2 regions of the Kribbella sp. CCNWLW201 genome follow, and region 1 is predicted to be linked to the other one. Evidence: riboswitches for the same ligand, from Rfam matches in the RefSeq annotation. Region 1 holds a riboswitch; the other holds the start of a gene.

Region 1 (7,352 bases):
CGAGTCGCCGGGCCTCGCGCCGGATCGGCTGTGCGACGTACTCACCGAGGATCACACCCGAGGCGAGGGCGACACCGATGGCGACCGCGGTCGCCAGGCTGACGATGCCGATCAGGTTGCCGAGACCCATCAGCTCGTAAAGGCCCTTGTAGATGGTCAATCCCGGCAACAGCGGAATGGTGCCGGAGACAACGACCACCAGCGGCGGCACCCCGGTACGACGACCAAGCGAGTAGCCGCCGAGACCGACGACGAAGGCACCGGCGGCCGTCGACCAGGCCGGCCCGAACGACGCGCGCATCATCAGCGTGAACGCCAGCGACCCAACAGCACCGATCACCGCGATCGGCAGCAACGCCCGCAGCGGTGCGTACGACGCATACGCGAACGCGACCGCCATCAGCGCACCCGATCCGACCATGACCGGCAGGTTCGCCAACTGAATCGTCTGCGCCTCGATGCCGACGTTGAGCCCGAGCTTGATCCCCAACGTCAGACCGAGGCTGACCCCGGCGATGATCCCGCCGGTCAGCAGCATCGCCTCGAGACTTCGGGCCGCCGCCGTCACGTAGTACCCGGTGATCGCGTCCTGGACCGCACCGGTCAGGGCGATCCCGGCCAGCAACATGATGATGCCTGCGGCAACGACCAATGAGGGTTTGACCGGCGCGTGGACGGCGTACAGGATCAGCGCGACCGCGGTGGCGACGAAGGCGCCGGCCACCTGCTGGTAGAACGCGGGCAGTCGCTGCCGGTTGAACCACCGGTTGTTCAGGTCGATCACGATCGCGGTGACGACTGCCACCAGCGTGATCAGCCAGCCACCACCGAGCAGCAGCGTCGCACCACCTGCCATCACGCCCCAGGCCAAGACAGCGCTCCAGCGTGGGTACGGCGGCCCCGCTGAGGTCAACCGCGCCAGCTCGCGACTCGCTTCGTCGCGGGTCACATCGCCCCGAGCGAGCCGTCGTACCAGCTGATCGACGTCCGTGAGCCGAGAGAAGTCCTGCGAGCGGTAGCGGACGAGGCGGATGTGGGTCTCCGGCGCGACGTCCGGGGCCGCCTGGTACGAGATCGCCATCGAGGTGAAGGTGATGTCGACCTCGCACCCGCGCAGCCCGCCCGCCGCGGTCACGCCGAGGATCGTTGCGGTCGCGTCCGCCGTACCGGCGCCGCTGGACAGCAGCACCTCACCGACCCGCAGGGCCAGGTCGAGCGTCCGGTAGACGTCCCGCTGCTCGTCGCGATCCATCAGGCGTCGAGCAGCCGGTCGGCCATCGCCAGATCGGTGATCAGGATGTTGACCCAACCGCCGAGCAGTGCGGCCCGGATCGCGGAGAACTTCCGCTCCCCGCCGGCCACTCCGATCCGGCGCGGCACCGCCAGCAGTTCCTTGGCCGTCACTCCGATGACTCGCTGGTCGAACGTCGAGCGCACGTGTTTTCCCTCTTCGTCGAAGAACCGGAAACAGACGTCGCCCACCGCACCGAGCCGGCGCAGCTCGTCCTGGTCCGCCTCGGCGACCGCGTTCCCACTGCGCTGCAGCAGCGGCGAAGGCTCGAGACTGCCGATTCCGACCAGGGCGTCGGTGAGCTGTCCCCAGGTGCCCAGAACGTCTCGAACGGACACGTCGTTCATCATCGCGCGCCGTACCGCGGGGGTCCCGACCAGCCCCGGCGCCGGCAGATAGACCGGCATCCCACCGGTCAGCTCGGCGAACCGGGCGGTCAGCCGGGTCGCCTGCATCTGCACCGCCGCGTCACCCAGTCCGCCGACGATCTGGACCACCTTGTCGACCACCGGCACGCTCTTGCGCGGCATCCGGTCGACCGCGCTGATCAGCGTCTCGCTCCAGGACGAGATCCCGATCACGTGCCCGCCGGTCAGCGTCATGTCGATGTACGCCGCCGCACCCGAGCCGAGCGCCGGGAGTACGTCGTCGCCGACTCCGAGCGTGTCGACGACGACCGCGTCACGCAGGCCGTAGCGTCCCTGCAGTTCGTCTTCGAGATCGCTGTGCACGCCGCTCGGCATGGTCACCACGGTGTGCACGATGCCGACCTCGACGGCCTGCTTGAGCATCCGCGACACCCGGGCCTGGGAGAGGTTCAGCTCGGCCGCGATCTTCGGCTGCCGGATGCCCTTCTCGTGGTACATCCGGGCCACCTTCGCGAGCAGCCGCAGCTCGTCCAGCCCCGGCTGACGCACCGCGCGGTTGATCACGTCCAGACCCCCTAACAGACGACGACTATAGGTCAGCCAGACAGATGTACACGCGGGGCGCTCCACCGGCATCGGGGATCACGTCCCGGGGTGAGTCGCGCTTGCCGGTCGCCACCACCGAGCCGTCACGCGGGTCCACGATCCGGTAGCCGAGCGGAATCGTGTCGTCGAAGATCATCACCGGCCCACCGTTGTCCCGGTACACCACGAACAGCTCGCCAGGCACGCTCAGCGCCCGCCCGGTGATCGCTCCGGTCCAGTCCGGCGCCATGTCGGTCGTCGGCAGCCCGGCGAGGATCTTCGGCACCAGGCCGACGTACGACGGCCCCTCGAACCCGACCGCCTCGCGCCAACCGGCTCCCGGCGCGGTGAAGTAGTCAGACTGCCCCGGCTCGTCCGGATGCAGCAGCCACTGCCACAGACTGCCCGCTCCGTAGACGACGCCCATCGTCCCGCCCGCGCACAGGTTGCTCCAGGCCTCGTGCCCCTGCCACCAGCCGGCCGCCCGGCCGGTCTCCTGGGTGTTCTCGTACGACGGTTCGCCGTTCGCGACCGCCTTCACCGGCAGATTCCGCCACATGTCCGCCACCCGCTCAGGCACGTGCTCGCCCTGGTGACCGGTCTGGCACCACTGGAAGTCGAGCCAGTCGGCGTCCTGGTGAGCGTTCGCATGGATGTGGGGCCGGTAGTGGATACCGGTCGGCTGGCCGTAGCAGTCGACCGCGTGGACCTCGATTCCGCCGGCCTCGACCTGAGGTTCACGACCCGACCCGTCTCCGCCAACCAGGTAGATCGCGGGCTGAGCGCCGTACCGGGCGACGAGGTAGCGGCAGTACCGCGCGTACTCCTCCGGCGGTACGACGGTGCCGGCGACGTCGAGGCCCTTCCAGCCGAAGCCGTGGAACACCGGCTGCAGGACCGGGACGAGACCGTGGTCGACCAGGATCCGGAGCAGCTCGTCGAGATACTGGAAGTACTCGACGTTCAGCTGGTTCAGGTGGCCCTCGGGGAGGTCTTCGAAGCCGACGTCGAAGCCCTCCTCCTGCGTGCGATCCCGCGGGCCGACGGCTCGCATGTCCGGCTGGACGGTCATCAGCAGTACGGCGTTGAAGCCCTTGGCCTGCCGATCGGCGGCGTACTCCCGGACCTGCTCGGGCGTCGCTCGCCAGGGCAGCGCCCACGCGGTGTCCGCGGCCAGGATCGCGGGCGTGCCGTCAGCGTGCACCAGGCTGCGGCCGCCGGGCGACATCCGCCAGAAGCCGTGGGCGTAGAACGGGTTGGCCTCGTCCTCGGCGGGGCGCACCTCGAGCTCGCCGGTGTCCGGGCCGCTCGTCCAGGTCCACCGCCCTGCCGAGGGCGCGGCGAAGCGGACCCGCCAGGTGTCACCGCCGTCCCAGAACGCGGGCCGCCGCAGCGTCGTACCGCTCTCGTGCTCGAACTCGGCCCACACCTCGGCGGCGTACGGCTCCTCGTGGCTCCTGGTCAGCGTGAGCTCGATTTCGCGCCAGGTGACTGAGATGGACATGACACTCCCGGGGATGGTTTCTACAGATAAACTTCTGCACGAAAGCAAGACCACACGTGCTCTGGGGTCGGTGAAATTCCGAGCCGGCGGTGACAGTCCGCGACCCGTACCTCCGCGAGGAGGTCCGGTTGACCTGGTGGAATTCCGGGACCGACGGTGAAAGTCCGGATGGGAAGACGCACGTGGCAGTCTTCGCGGTGCGCTGCCGACAGTTCGGTCGGAGGTGCCCGCGGAGCTTGTCGTTGCCCCGGAGCACCAGGCCGAGAGGACAACGACCGTGAGCTCCGCAACCAAGACCCGCTTGGACACCATCCAGCGAGCGGTCGACGAGATCGCGCTGGGACGGCCCGTCGTGGTCGTCGACGACGAGGACCGCGAGAACGAGGGTGACCTGACCTTCGCCGCGAGCCTGGCGACCCCCGAACTGATGGCCCTGCTGGTCCGGTACACCAGCGGCTACGTCTGCGCACCGGCCGCGCCGGAGATCCTCGACCGGCTCGAGCTGCCGCTGATGGTGCCGGACAACCAGGACAGCCTGCGGACCGCGTACACGATCTCGGTCGACGCGAGCTCTGGCATCGGCACCGGCATCTCGGCCGCCGACCGGGCCCGGACCGTCCGCGTGCTGGCCGAACCGTCGGCACAACCCGCGGACCTGATCCGGCCCGGTCACATCCTCCCGCTGCGGGCGGTGGAGGGCGGTGTCCGTCAGCGACCCGGTCACACCGAGGCCACCGTCGAACTCGTCCGGCTGGCGGGCCTGCCGCCGGTCGGCGTGATCGGCGAACTGATGAACGACGACGGCACCCTGATGACCGGGCCCGACCTGCGGACGTTCGCCGACACGCACGATCTCGCGATGATCTCGATCGCCGACCTGGTCACTTACCTGTCTTGAGCAGTTGCCGCGCGGAGTCCGCGATTCCCTCCGGCGACAGCCCGTACCGATCCAGCAGATAGCCGGCCGACCCCGTCGGCGCGAACTCGGGGAACCCGAGGATCGACACCCGCGCCGGATGATGCCGTACGACGGTCTCCGCCACCGCACCACCGAGGCCGCCGCCAGTCACCGCCTCCTCCGCGGTGACGATGCCGGCCGTCTCCCGCGCGGCCGTGACCACGGCATCGACGTCCAGCGGTTTCACCGTCGGCATCGACAGCACGCGGGCCGAGATCCCTTCGGTGGCGAGCTGTTCGGCCGCCGCCATCGCCCGCCACAGCACGGTCCCGTTGCTGATCAGCGTCACGTCGTCACCGGCCCGGACCGTGATCGCCTTGCCCAGTTGGAACTCGTAGTCGTCCGCGTACACCTTCGGCACGCTCATCCGGCTGACCCGGATGAACACCGGCCCGTCGGAGGCCGCTGCCCACCGCAGCGCGGCCGCCGTCTCGATCGGATCGGCCGGCACGATCACGGTCATGTTCGCGATCGCGCGCAGCCAGGCGATGTCCTCGATCGAGTGGTGCGTGGGGCCTAGTTCGCCGTACGCGACCCCGGGGCTCATCCCGCACAGCTTCACGTTCGTGTTCGAGTAGGCGACGTCCGCCTTGATCTGCTCCAGCGCGCGGGCGGTCAGGAAGCAGGACGCGGCCGAGACGAACGGGATCCGGCCGCCGTTGGCCAGCCCGGACGCCACCCCGACCATGTCCTGCTCGGCGATGCCGACGTTGATCAACCGGTCCGGGAACGCCTTGCGGAAGCTGTTCAGCTTGCTCGAACCGACCGAGTCGTTCACCACCCCGACGATCCGGTGATCGGCATGCGCGAGCTCGGCGAGTGTCTCGACGTACGCGTCCCGGCAGTCGTACCGCGGCTGATCGGCGATCGAGGTGTCGACGATGGTCATGGGGCCTCCCGGCCTGGACTGAGGAGCGGAGGGAGCGAAGCGACTGGAGTGACGAGGGAAGGCCGGGAGTCAAAGCCCCATGACCCGCCGCGCCGGAGGCGTGGCATCAGTACTGTCATGCCTGCTCCTTGGCATATCGGGGAACAACAGCTTCCAGCTCGGTCAATGCCTGCTGGAACTCGGCCGCGTCCGGCACCCGGTGGTGCCAGGCGACGTTGTTGCTCATGAACGAGATCGGGTGGCCCTTGTGGGTGTGGGCGATCACGAAGGTCGGCTTCCCGGGCCGGAACGGTACGGCGGACAGCACGTCCAGCAGCTCGCCGTGGTCGTGCCCGTTCACCTCGACCACCGCGAACCCGAACGCCGTCGCCTTCTCCGGCAGCGGATCCAGGTCGTTGGTCTCCTTCGTGGTGGCGCCCTGCTGCAGCCGGTTCCGGTCGACGATGACGGTCAGCCGGTCCAGCTGGTACTGCGAGGCCGCCATCATCGCCTCCCAGTTGCTGCCCTCCTGCAGCTCGCCGTCCCCGACCAGCACATAGGTACGTCGCAGCGACACGTCGAGCTTGGCCGACAAGGCATGACCGACGGCGACCGGCAGGCCGTGCCCGAGCGGACCGGTGTTGGCCTCGACACCGGCGACCTTGTTCCGGTTGGGGTGCCCGTTCAACGCGGACAACGGCTTGAGGAAGGTCGCGAGCTCCTCGACCGGCAGGAACCCGAAGGCCGCCAGGGTCGTGTAGAGCGCGCCGGCGACATGCCCCTTGCTCACGATGAACCGGTCCCGCTCCGGATCGGTCACCGTGTCCGGGGTGATGTCGAGCACCGCGCCGTACAGGGTGGCCATGATGTCGATCGCGGAGAAGTCACCGCCGATGTGACCGGCCCCGGCGTGGTGGACCAGCTTGAGGTCCTGGATCCGGATCTGCCGGGCCGCCTCGGCGATATGCGCGACCTGCTCGGCCCGGCTGCTGTGAATCGGCAGCCTGCCCAGCACCGGCATCGTCGTATGTTCGACGGTCAGAGTCATGCGATCTCCGCCATCGAACTCAGCAGGACCTTCTGGACCAGCTTCTGCGCGGCCAGCGCGTCGTGCGACGCCTGCGCGGCGGCGAGCGCCTCGTCATCCAGTACGTCGAGGGCGTGGTGCACCGCCTTCAGGAAACGGATCGCCTGCTTCGCGGCCTCGACACTGTCCTCCCGGAACGGGAACTGGTCGAGCTGCCAGACGCCCTCCCAGTTGTTCTTCCGCAACGTGTGGAAGAACTCGAACGTCTCGACCAGGTGCACCGAGCCGACCACCATGTCGTCGTCCCAGCCGCGCAGGTTGTCGTTCACGTCGATCGCGAACAACCGGCCGTAGTCGATCGCCAGCTGTGCGGCGTCGGCCGGCGTCTCCTGGCCGTACAGCGAGTGGCCGAAGTCGAGCAGGATGCCGAGGTTGGGCAGGCCGATCTTCTCGATCCCGAGCAGCGTCCGGGCGACGTTCGGGAAGATGATCTTGACCCGCGGCTCGCGCGGCTTGTACTCGATCACGAAGTTGATGTCCGGGTGCGCCGACACCAGCTCCTTGAGGCCGTCCAGCGCCAGGTTCCAGATGTCGTGGTAGTTCACCTGGAACGGGTAGTCCCACCCGTCCTGACCGGGCCAGAGCTTCACGTAGGAGCAGCCCAGGTCCTTCGCCAGCTCCGTTGCCTGGTGCAACAGCTCCATCGCCTGCTTGCGCACCCCCGGGTCCGGGTTGGTGAAGGAGCCCTTGA
Region 2 (7,352 bases), on a different contig from region 1:
TCGGGCTGCCGCCCCGGCCCTGCCGCTGACACGCGTCGATGACCACTACCTCGGGCATAGCACCGGGTCGGTCGTCAGCAGCATCGTCAGGTCCAGCGCGGGCGCGCTGTGCGTCAACGCGCCGACCGAGATGAGGTCGACTCCCGTCTCGGCGATGGCGCGGACGCTGTCCGGGCGGACGGTGCCCGAGGCCTCCAGCAGGATCCGGGAGGCGTCGGCACGCTCGGCCCGGATATTCACGACCATTTCAATGTCGGCCACCGGCATGTTGTCGAGCATGATCCAGCGGGCCCCGGCATCGAGGGCCTCAACGGCCTGCGCCACGGTCTGCACCTCGACATCGGTCTCCACCTTCTGCCCGGTGCGCGCCATCCCGCGCCGGACCGCGTCGATCGCGGTGGTCACGCCGCCTGCCGCGGCGATGTGGTTCTCCTTGAGCAGCACCATCGCCGCGAGGTTGAGCCGGTGGTTGCGGCCGCCGCCGACGGTCACCGCGTACTTGTCCAGGGCGCGCAGGCCCGGCGCCGTCTTGCGGGTGTCCAGGATGCGCGCCTCGGTCCCGGCCACGGCCTGGACGTAGCGGTCGGTGAGCGTCGCGATGCCACACATGCGCTGCAGGAAGTTCAGCACCGTACGCTCCCCGGTGATCAGGCTGCGCGCCGAGCCGGACAGGCGCACCAGGACATCGTCGCTGGTCAGCCGGGCGCCGTCGGGGACGAGAGCTTCCACTGTGACCTCGGGGTCGACCTGGGCGAAGACCGCCGCGACCACGGGGAGACCGCCGGCGATGCCGCATTGCCGGGCGCGGATCTCGGCCACGGCCGCCAGGCCCTCGGGAACGCTCCACGCGGTGGTGATGTCCTGGCCCGACTCATCCTCAGTCAGGGCAGCGGCGACGGCGGTTCGCGCCGCCTGTAAGGGGAACTCTGTCATGGTCGGTGGTCTCCAGTCCTGTGGTTACGGGCCGAAAATCTGAGGTGTCCCGCGCGCGGACCGCTGTCAGAACCGATTGCGCTGGCGTCGCCGGCACCCTCGGCGGCAGTGGGCGGGGCGTCGGCAAGCTCGGCAGCCCACCGCTGCGACCACTCGGTGACCGAACGCAGGGCCTCGCGGGCGTCGTGGCCGAGCGGGGTGAGGGTGTAGCTGCCGTTGCACAGCACCTCGGCGAGTCGAGCCTCTTGGAGCTCTGTGAGCCTTCAGTGAAGATCCGACTGGGCCTCGGTCAGTCGATGCCTTCGACGATGCGGAAGTCGCGCTCGACGCCTTCGGAGAGGCCGACCAGCGCCTCCTGGTAGGCCGCACTCTCGTGCGCCGCGACGGCCTGCTCGAAGCTGTCGAACGTGCGCCCGCCGGTGTGTTGGCGGTCGTTCAGCTCGCCCAGCGCGGTGCGGGTCAACCGGACGGCCTGCGCGGCAACGCTGCCGTGGGGCTGCTGCCCCGGCGGTCGCGCCGCAGGCACGCATCAACCACCGTGACATCCGGCCAGGACATGGGCCCACCTTTGACGCTCAACGAACCGGCAACCGCGAACGGCGTTCCGCCGATAGCCGGACCTGGCCGCATCGGCCGGCCGAACGCGTCCCGGAGCGTGCCGTCCTGTCTCAGCTGGTGCCGTCCTGCACCGGATAGTCGATGACGACCACACCGCCGGTGGCGTAGTTGACGACATCGGCGGCCAGCCGCTGGCCTTGCGGCGATGACCGCGCCGCGGCCAGGGCGGCGGCGTCAGCGAAGTCGGCTTCGAAGACCGCGAAATACGGCGCTTCTCCGTTGGTCGCCGCTACGTCGAAGCTGTAGCGCCACGCAAGCAGGCCGGGCCAATTCATGACCAGCGGAAGGTGGTTGTTCACGTAGTAGTCGCGGAAGTGGTCAGGGTCGGCGGGCTTGGGATACAGGACCACCGTCTTATGCATGACGACCTCCGTCCAGATCAGGGGTGTGTGTGAGTGCGATGTCCGGTACCGCGGTCAGTTGACTCGTCATATGCGCAGGTTAGGGCTTGATGTGCGGTCGAGGGAAAGACCGGGACGGGATAGACTCAGAACGGATCGTTATCAATCGGGTGGGAGGGCATGTGGCGCCGGATACGGTGAGCCTGCGGTACTTTCTGGTGCTGGCGCAGGAGTTGAACTTCACCCGCGCGGCCGCACGGATCGGTATCGCGCAGCCCGCACTCAGTGCCCGGATTCGCCGATTGGAGGCGGAACTCGGCACGAGCCTGCTGGTTCGTACCACGCGTAGCGTCGTATTGACCACGGCCGGTGCGGCTTTGGCGGAGTCCGCGCCGCCCGCGCTGGCGGCGCTGGACCGGGCATGGGACACCGCCCGGAATGCGGGGGCCGGTGAACTGGGCACGCTGCGCATCGGGTACAGCCTCAGCACGGGGGCCGAGACGGCACCGGCTCTGGTGGACAGGCTCATTCGCAGCAGCCCGGGACTCGAGGTCGGCGCGGTCCCGATGGCGACACCGGAGATCTCCCCCGCGGTCGCCGACGGCCGCATCGATGCGGGGATCACCCGCGGTGAACAGCCGGGTCGTGGCGTACGCCGGTTCCTGCTGCGGCGTGAGCGCGTCGGGGTCCAATTGGCACAGCATCATCCGCTGGCCGAACACCCGGAGATCGAGATCGCCGACGCGGCCGCGTACCCGCTGCGACTCCCCGACCGTACGGCCAACCCCGTGATCCACGATCAGCTGTCCGCACTGTTCCGCGACACCCGTCCAAACCCCCGATTCCACACGCCCGCAGTCTCTTTCGACATGTCTCAGCGCGACCTACACGACGGGCTCACCCTCGCCCCGGCCAGTGAAGCCGCGGTCACGGCACTACCGGCCGGTCTCACGTGGCGACCGCTGCAGGGCGCACCCACCCTGACGATCCACCTGGTCCTCCCGCAGGTGCAGTCACCACTACACCGCCGCATCCGTACCGTCGCCAAAACCCTGGCACACGAGCTGGACTGGCTGCCGGACTGACGCGCAGCAGGTCACGCGAGACGGAAGTCGGCGGTGGCGAGGCCGACCCGCACCGCCAGGGCCAGGGCCAGGGCCTGCGCCGACGGCGTGGGCGGCGCCGCCCGGAACTGCTTGAGCAACGGCCGCCCGGCGTCATCGATGGCGAAGTCGGCCAGATCCGGATACGCCCCGTCGGTCGCCCGGCACTGCGCATCGAGGCGCTCGTGCAGGTCAGCGCGACGGCATGGAACAGCTCGGCCGACATGGGAATGACGCGTTCGCGATCGGCCTTGGACGGCGCGATGACCAGCAAGGCGATGACTTCGCCGTTGGTGCGCTGGTAGTTGCGGATGCTCAGGTGGGACAGCTCCAGGAGCTCCTCGATGGGCGGCCCGGCGTCGCGTTGGTGCTTGTCGTCTCTGGAGGCCCGGGCCGTCGACCGGCGGTCTGGGACGTGTTGTCGGCGGTCGGGATCCAGGTGTGCTGTGGCGGGGGTGGGCGGGTGGGGCGGTAGTTTCTTCGGGTGGAGGCGTTTGCTGGGCGGTATCGGCTGATCGACCTGATCGGGACCGGTGGGATGGGATCGGTCTGGCGGGCTTGGGATTTGCGGCGGTCGGCGTACGTGGCGGCCAAGGTACTCGGGCAGCATGATGCGGCGACGTTGCTGCGGTTCGTGCGTGAGCAGTCGTTGCGGATCGGGCATCCGCATGTTGTCGCCCCGCATGGCTGGGCCGCTGACGACGACAAGGTCGTGTTCGCGATGGATCTGGTCCGCGGTGGGTCCGTGGCGACCTTGCTCGGTGATCACGGCCCGCTCCCGCCGTCGTACGTGGCCGTCCTCCTCGATCAACTGCTGCACGGGTTGTCTGCCGTCCACGCCGCGGGGGTCGTCCATCGCGATGTGAAACCGGCCAACCTCCTGCTTGATGTCACGGGTAGGGGTCGGCCGCATCTCCGGCTGTCCGACTTCGGCGTCGCGGGTCTCCTCCACGAACCGCGAATGACCCGCCACAGCACGATCCTCGGCACGCCGGGGTACCTCGCGCCCGAGCAACTGGCTGGTGCGGACCCGGATCCGCGCCAGGACTTGTATGCGGTCGGTGCTGTGGCCGTCGAGCTCCTCACCGGTGAACGTCCCGGTGTCGACGGCAAGCTCCCGGTCGTTGACGGTCCGCTCGGCGAGTTCATTCGCCGGTGTACGGCGACCGATCCGGCCGACCGCCCCGAATCCGCGAGCGAAGCCGGTCGACTGCTCGCCGCGAGCGGTGTGCTGCCGCCGGCGGGCACCACACCATGGGCGGACGATCCCGACTCACCTGAAGTCTTCGACCAGCTTCCGCCGCTCCCCGACTCGTGGAGCTCGGCAGGTCCGGCTCCGCGCACCCAGCAGGCCGACCCCCGCCCTCAGCAGCCTGGCCCAGGCACTCAGCAGGCTGACCCAGACGCTCAGCAGGTCGGCGCACGCACCGGTCCGGAGGCGTCGCCACGCTCGACTCTTATCGCGTACCCGTCTGGCGGAGGGCTGACGACGAGCGCGGAAGCCGCGGGGACGCAAAATCCACCTGGGTACGGCGAGCATGCGTGGCTGGCCACCCGGTCGAAGCGGGTGCTGCGCTGGATCGCGGTCACCAGCTTTGCCGGGGCAGCTGGCCTGCTCGGAGCCGCCGCCTGGCTGCTGCTCCGCTAGGTGTGAGCTCGCTCCGCTGACCGGGCCTCGCTCCCTGTGTAACCGCCGCCGTCGCGCTCGCCCTGACTGGAAGGATGCCGCCGGAGCCGGCGCTGCGGAGGCGGCGGGAGCTCAAGATGTGACCTGGCTCCTGGTGGGTTGGGCGGGGAGTGGCACACTTGAGGCACGAGTGAACCCACTCGCGTGCTCCGGGGTCGGTGTAATTCCGAGCCGGCGGTGACAGTCCGCGACCCGGCCGCAGCAGTTGAGCGGCCGGTTGACCTGGTGGAATTCCGGGACCGACGGTGAAAGTCCGGATGGGAGGCGCACGCGATCGGCGGGTGCGCTCTGACGTCCGGCAATGGACCCAAAATGGTCCGCCGCGAGTCCCAGGACCTGCGGCAACCCCGGGCGGCAGTGCGTGCATGCCGGTTGTCACGAGCCCCGGAGTGCGTCCGTGACGACGAGGGACCGTGAGTGAACAACGCTTCGCCGATCGATGTCGCCTGGATGCGGCGTGCGGTCGAGCTGGCCGCCAAGGGCATCGGCAGCACCCACCCGAACCCGGTGGTGGGGTGCGTGATCACCGGCCGGGACGGGCATCCGGTTGGTGAGGGCTTCCATGCCGTTGCCGGTGGCCCCCATGCCGAGATCGAAGCACTGACGATGGCGGGTGATCGAGCCCGCGGTGGTACGGCGTACGTGACGCTGGAGCCGTGTAATCACACCGGCCGGACGGGACCGTGTGCGGACGCACTGATCGCTGCCGGGGTAGCTCGGGTGGTGTACGCCGTACCGGATCCGAACAGGCAGGCTTCCGGTGGCGCGGAGAAGCTCCGGAGCAAGAACATCCAGGTCGAGGAGGGTGTGCTCGACACCGAGGCCGAGGCGGTCAACCACGTCTGGCTGCACAGCGTCCGGATGGGGCGGCCATTCGTCACCTGGAAGTTCGCCACCACGCTCGACGGGCGCTCAGCGGCGCCGGACCGGAGCAGCCGGTGGATCACCGGCCCGATCGCGCGGGCCGACGTACACCGGAAGCGGGCGGAGTGTGACGCGATCGCGGTCGGCACCCAGACCGTGCTGGACGACGACCCGGAGCTGACGGTCCGCGACGAGCACGACGTCCCCGCCGCCAGGCAGCCGCTGAGAGTTGTCGTCGGCGACCGTGAGATCCCGTTGACCGCGAAGGTCCGCAACGACCGCGCGCAGACGCTGATCCTGCCCACCCACGATCCCGCCGAGGTGCTGCGGCAGCTCGACGACCACCACATCCGGCACCTCTGGCTCGAGGGCGGTCCGACGCTGGCCGCCGCTTTCCTCCGTGCCCAGTTGGTCGACCAGATCGTCGCGTACGTCGCCCCGGCCGTGCTCGGCTCCGGGTACGCCGCGATCGGCGATCTCGGGGCGGAATCGATCGGCCACCTGCGGCGGTTCAAGCTAGCGGACGTCACCCGTCTCGGCGACGACGTCCGGCTGACCCTGACGCCGCTCGAACCACAAAGGACGCACTGAATGTTCACCGGAATCGTCGAGGAACTGGGCACCGTCGAGGCGCTCGACCTGCTGGAAGGGGACGCGGCCCGGCTCACCATCCGCGGGCCGAAGGTGACCGAGGACGCCAAACACGGCGACTCGATCGCGGTCAACGGCTGCTGTCTGACCGTGGTTGAGACCGGTGACGGCACCTTCACCGCTGACGTGATGCGCGAGACGCTGCAGCGCACCAGCCTCGGTCAGGCCACCAAAGGCTCGCAGGTCAACCTGGAGCGCGCGGTGTCGGCCCATGACCGGCTCGGCGGCCACATCGTGCAGGGCCACGTCGACGGTGTCGGCACGATCGCGAGCCGCACGCCGTCCGAGCACTGGGAGGACGTCCGGATCTCCGCCGCGCCAGAGATTCTGAAGTACGTCGCCGAGAAGGGCTCGATCGCCATCGACGGCGTCTCCCTGACGGTCACCGAGGTGGACGACGCGACCGGCACCTTCGGAGTCAGCCTGATCCCGACCACCCTCGAGCTCACCGTGCTCGGCCGCAACGCGGTCGGCGACACCGTGAACCTCGAGGTCGACGTGATCGCCAAGTACGTCGAACGCCTACTAGGAGGCACCAAGTGATCGACTGGTTGCTGCACGCGGAAGTGACGATCGCCGGGTCGCCGGTGCTCGTCCGCGAGATCGTCGGCAACGTCTTCGGCCTGGGCAGCGCCCTGTTCGGCATGCGCCGGCTGATGGCCGCGTGGCCGGTCGGCATCGTCGGCAACGTGCTGCTGTTCACGGTCTTCGTCGGCGGGATCTTCGACACCCCGCAGGACAAGGATCTGTGGGGCCAGGCCGGGCGCCAGGTGTTCTTCGCGCTCGTCAGTCTCTACGGCTGGTACCGCTGGTACCAGACCCGGCACGGCGGTGCCGCGAAGGCGGTGCAGCCGCGCTGGGCGACCGCCCGGGAGCGGCTCGAACTGCTCGGCCTCGCGGTCGGGCTCTACGCCATCTCGTACTTCGTGCTTCGCGAACTCGGTTCGTGGGGACCGCAGTGGGACGCGTGGATCCTGACCGGCTCGATCCTGGCGACGTACGGGATGGCGCGAGGGTTCGTCGAGTTCTGGCTGATCTGGATCGCTGTCGACGTGGTCGGCGTACCGCTGCTGATCCAGGCGAAGTTCTACCCGTCGGCGACGATGTACATCGTCTACGGATTCTTCTGCGTCATCGGGTTCGCGTCGTGGTGGC

The links. A riboswitch is a leader RNA that binds a small molecule or an ion and turns the genes downstream of it on or off. The one in region 1 is predicted to bind FMN.
Region 2: linked by a shared signal. The riboswitch ahead of ribD (bifunctional diaminohydroxyphosphoribosylaminopyrimidine deaminase/5-amino-6-(5-phosphoribosylamino)uracil reductase RibD) and the one ahead of ribB (3,4-dihydroxy-2-butanone-4-phosphate synthase) in region 1 are both predicted to bind FMN.

Annotation. Positions count from the first base shown of each region.
Region 1 is NZ_JBBCBQ010000001.1:646,572-653,923, forward strand. It holds gene V9K99_RS02920 (threonine/serine ThrE exporter family protein) at 1-1,252, opposite strand, end outside; gene V9K99_RS02925 (sugar-binding transcriptional regulator) at 1,252-2,223, opposite strand; gene V9K99_RS02930 (apiosidase-like domain-containing protein) at 2,249-3,748, opposite strand; FMN riboswitch at 3,801-3,934, shown strand; gene ribB (3,4-dihydroxy-2-butanone-4-phosphate synthase) at 4,026-4,646, shown strand; gene V9K99_RS02940 (transketolase family protein) at 4,630-5,595, opposite strand; gene V9K99_RS02945 (transketolase) at 5,711-6,622, opposite strand; gene V9K99_RS02950 (sugar phosphate isomerase/epimerase family protein) at 6,619-7,352, opposite strand, start outside.
Region 2 is NZ_JBBCBQ010000011.1:300,980-308,331, forward strand. It holds gene V9K99_RS35815 (PhzF family phenazine biosynthesis protein) at 1-46, opposite strand, end outside; gene nadC (carboxylating nicotinate-nucleotide diphosphorylase) at 46-933, opposite strand; gene V9K99_RS35825 (DUF1330 domain-containing protein) at 1,223-1,459, opposite strand; gene V9K99_RS35830 (EthD family reductase) at 1,602-1,913, opposite strand; gene V9K99_RS35835 (LysR family transcriptional regulator) at 2,075-2,977, shown strand; gene V9K99_RS35840 (serine/threonine-protein kinase) at 3,480-4,643, shown strand; FMN riboswitch at 4,823-4,956, shown strand; gene ribD (bifunctional diaminohydroxyphosphoribosylaminopyrimidine deaminase/5-amino-6-(5-phosphoribosylamino)uracil reductase RibD) at 5,100-6,137, shown strand; gene V9K99_RS35850 (riboflavin synthase) at 6,138-6,740, shown strand; gene pnuC (nicotinamide riboside transporter PnuC) at 6,737-7,352, shown strand, end outside.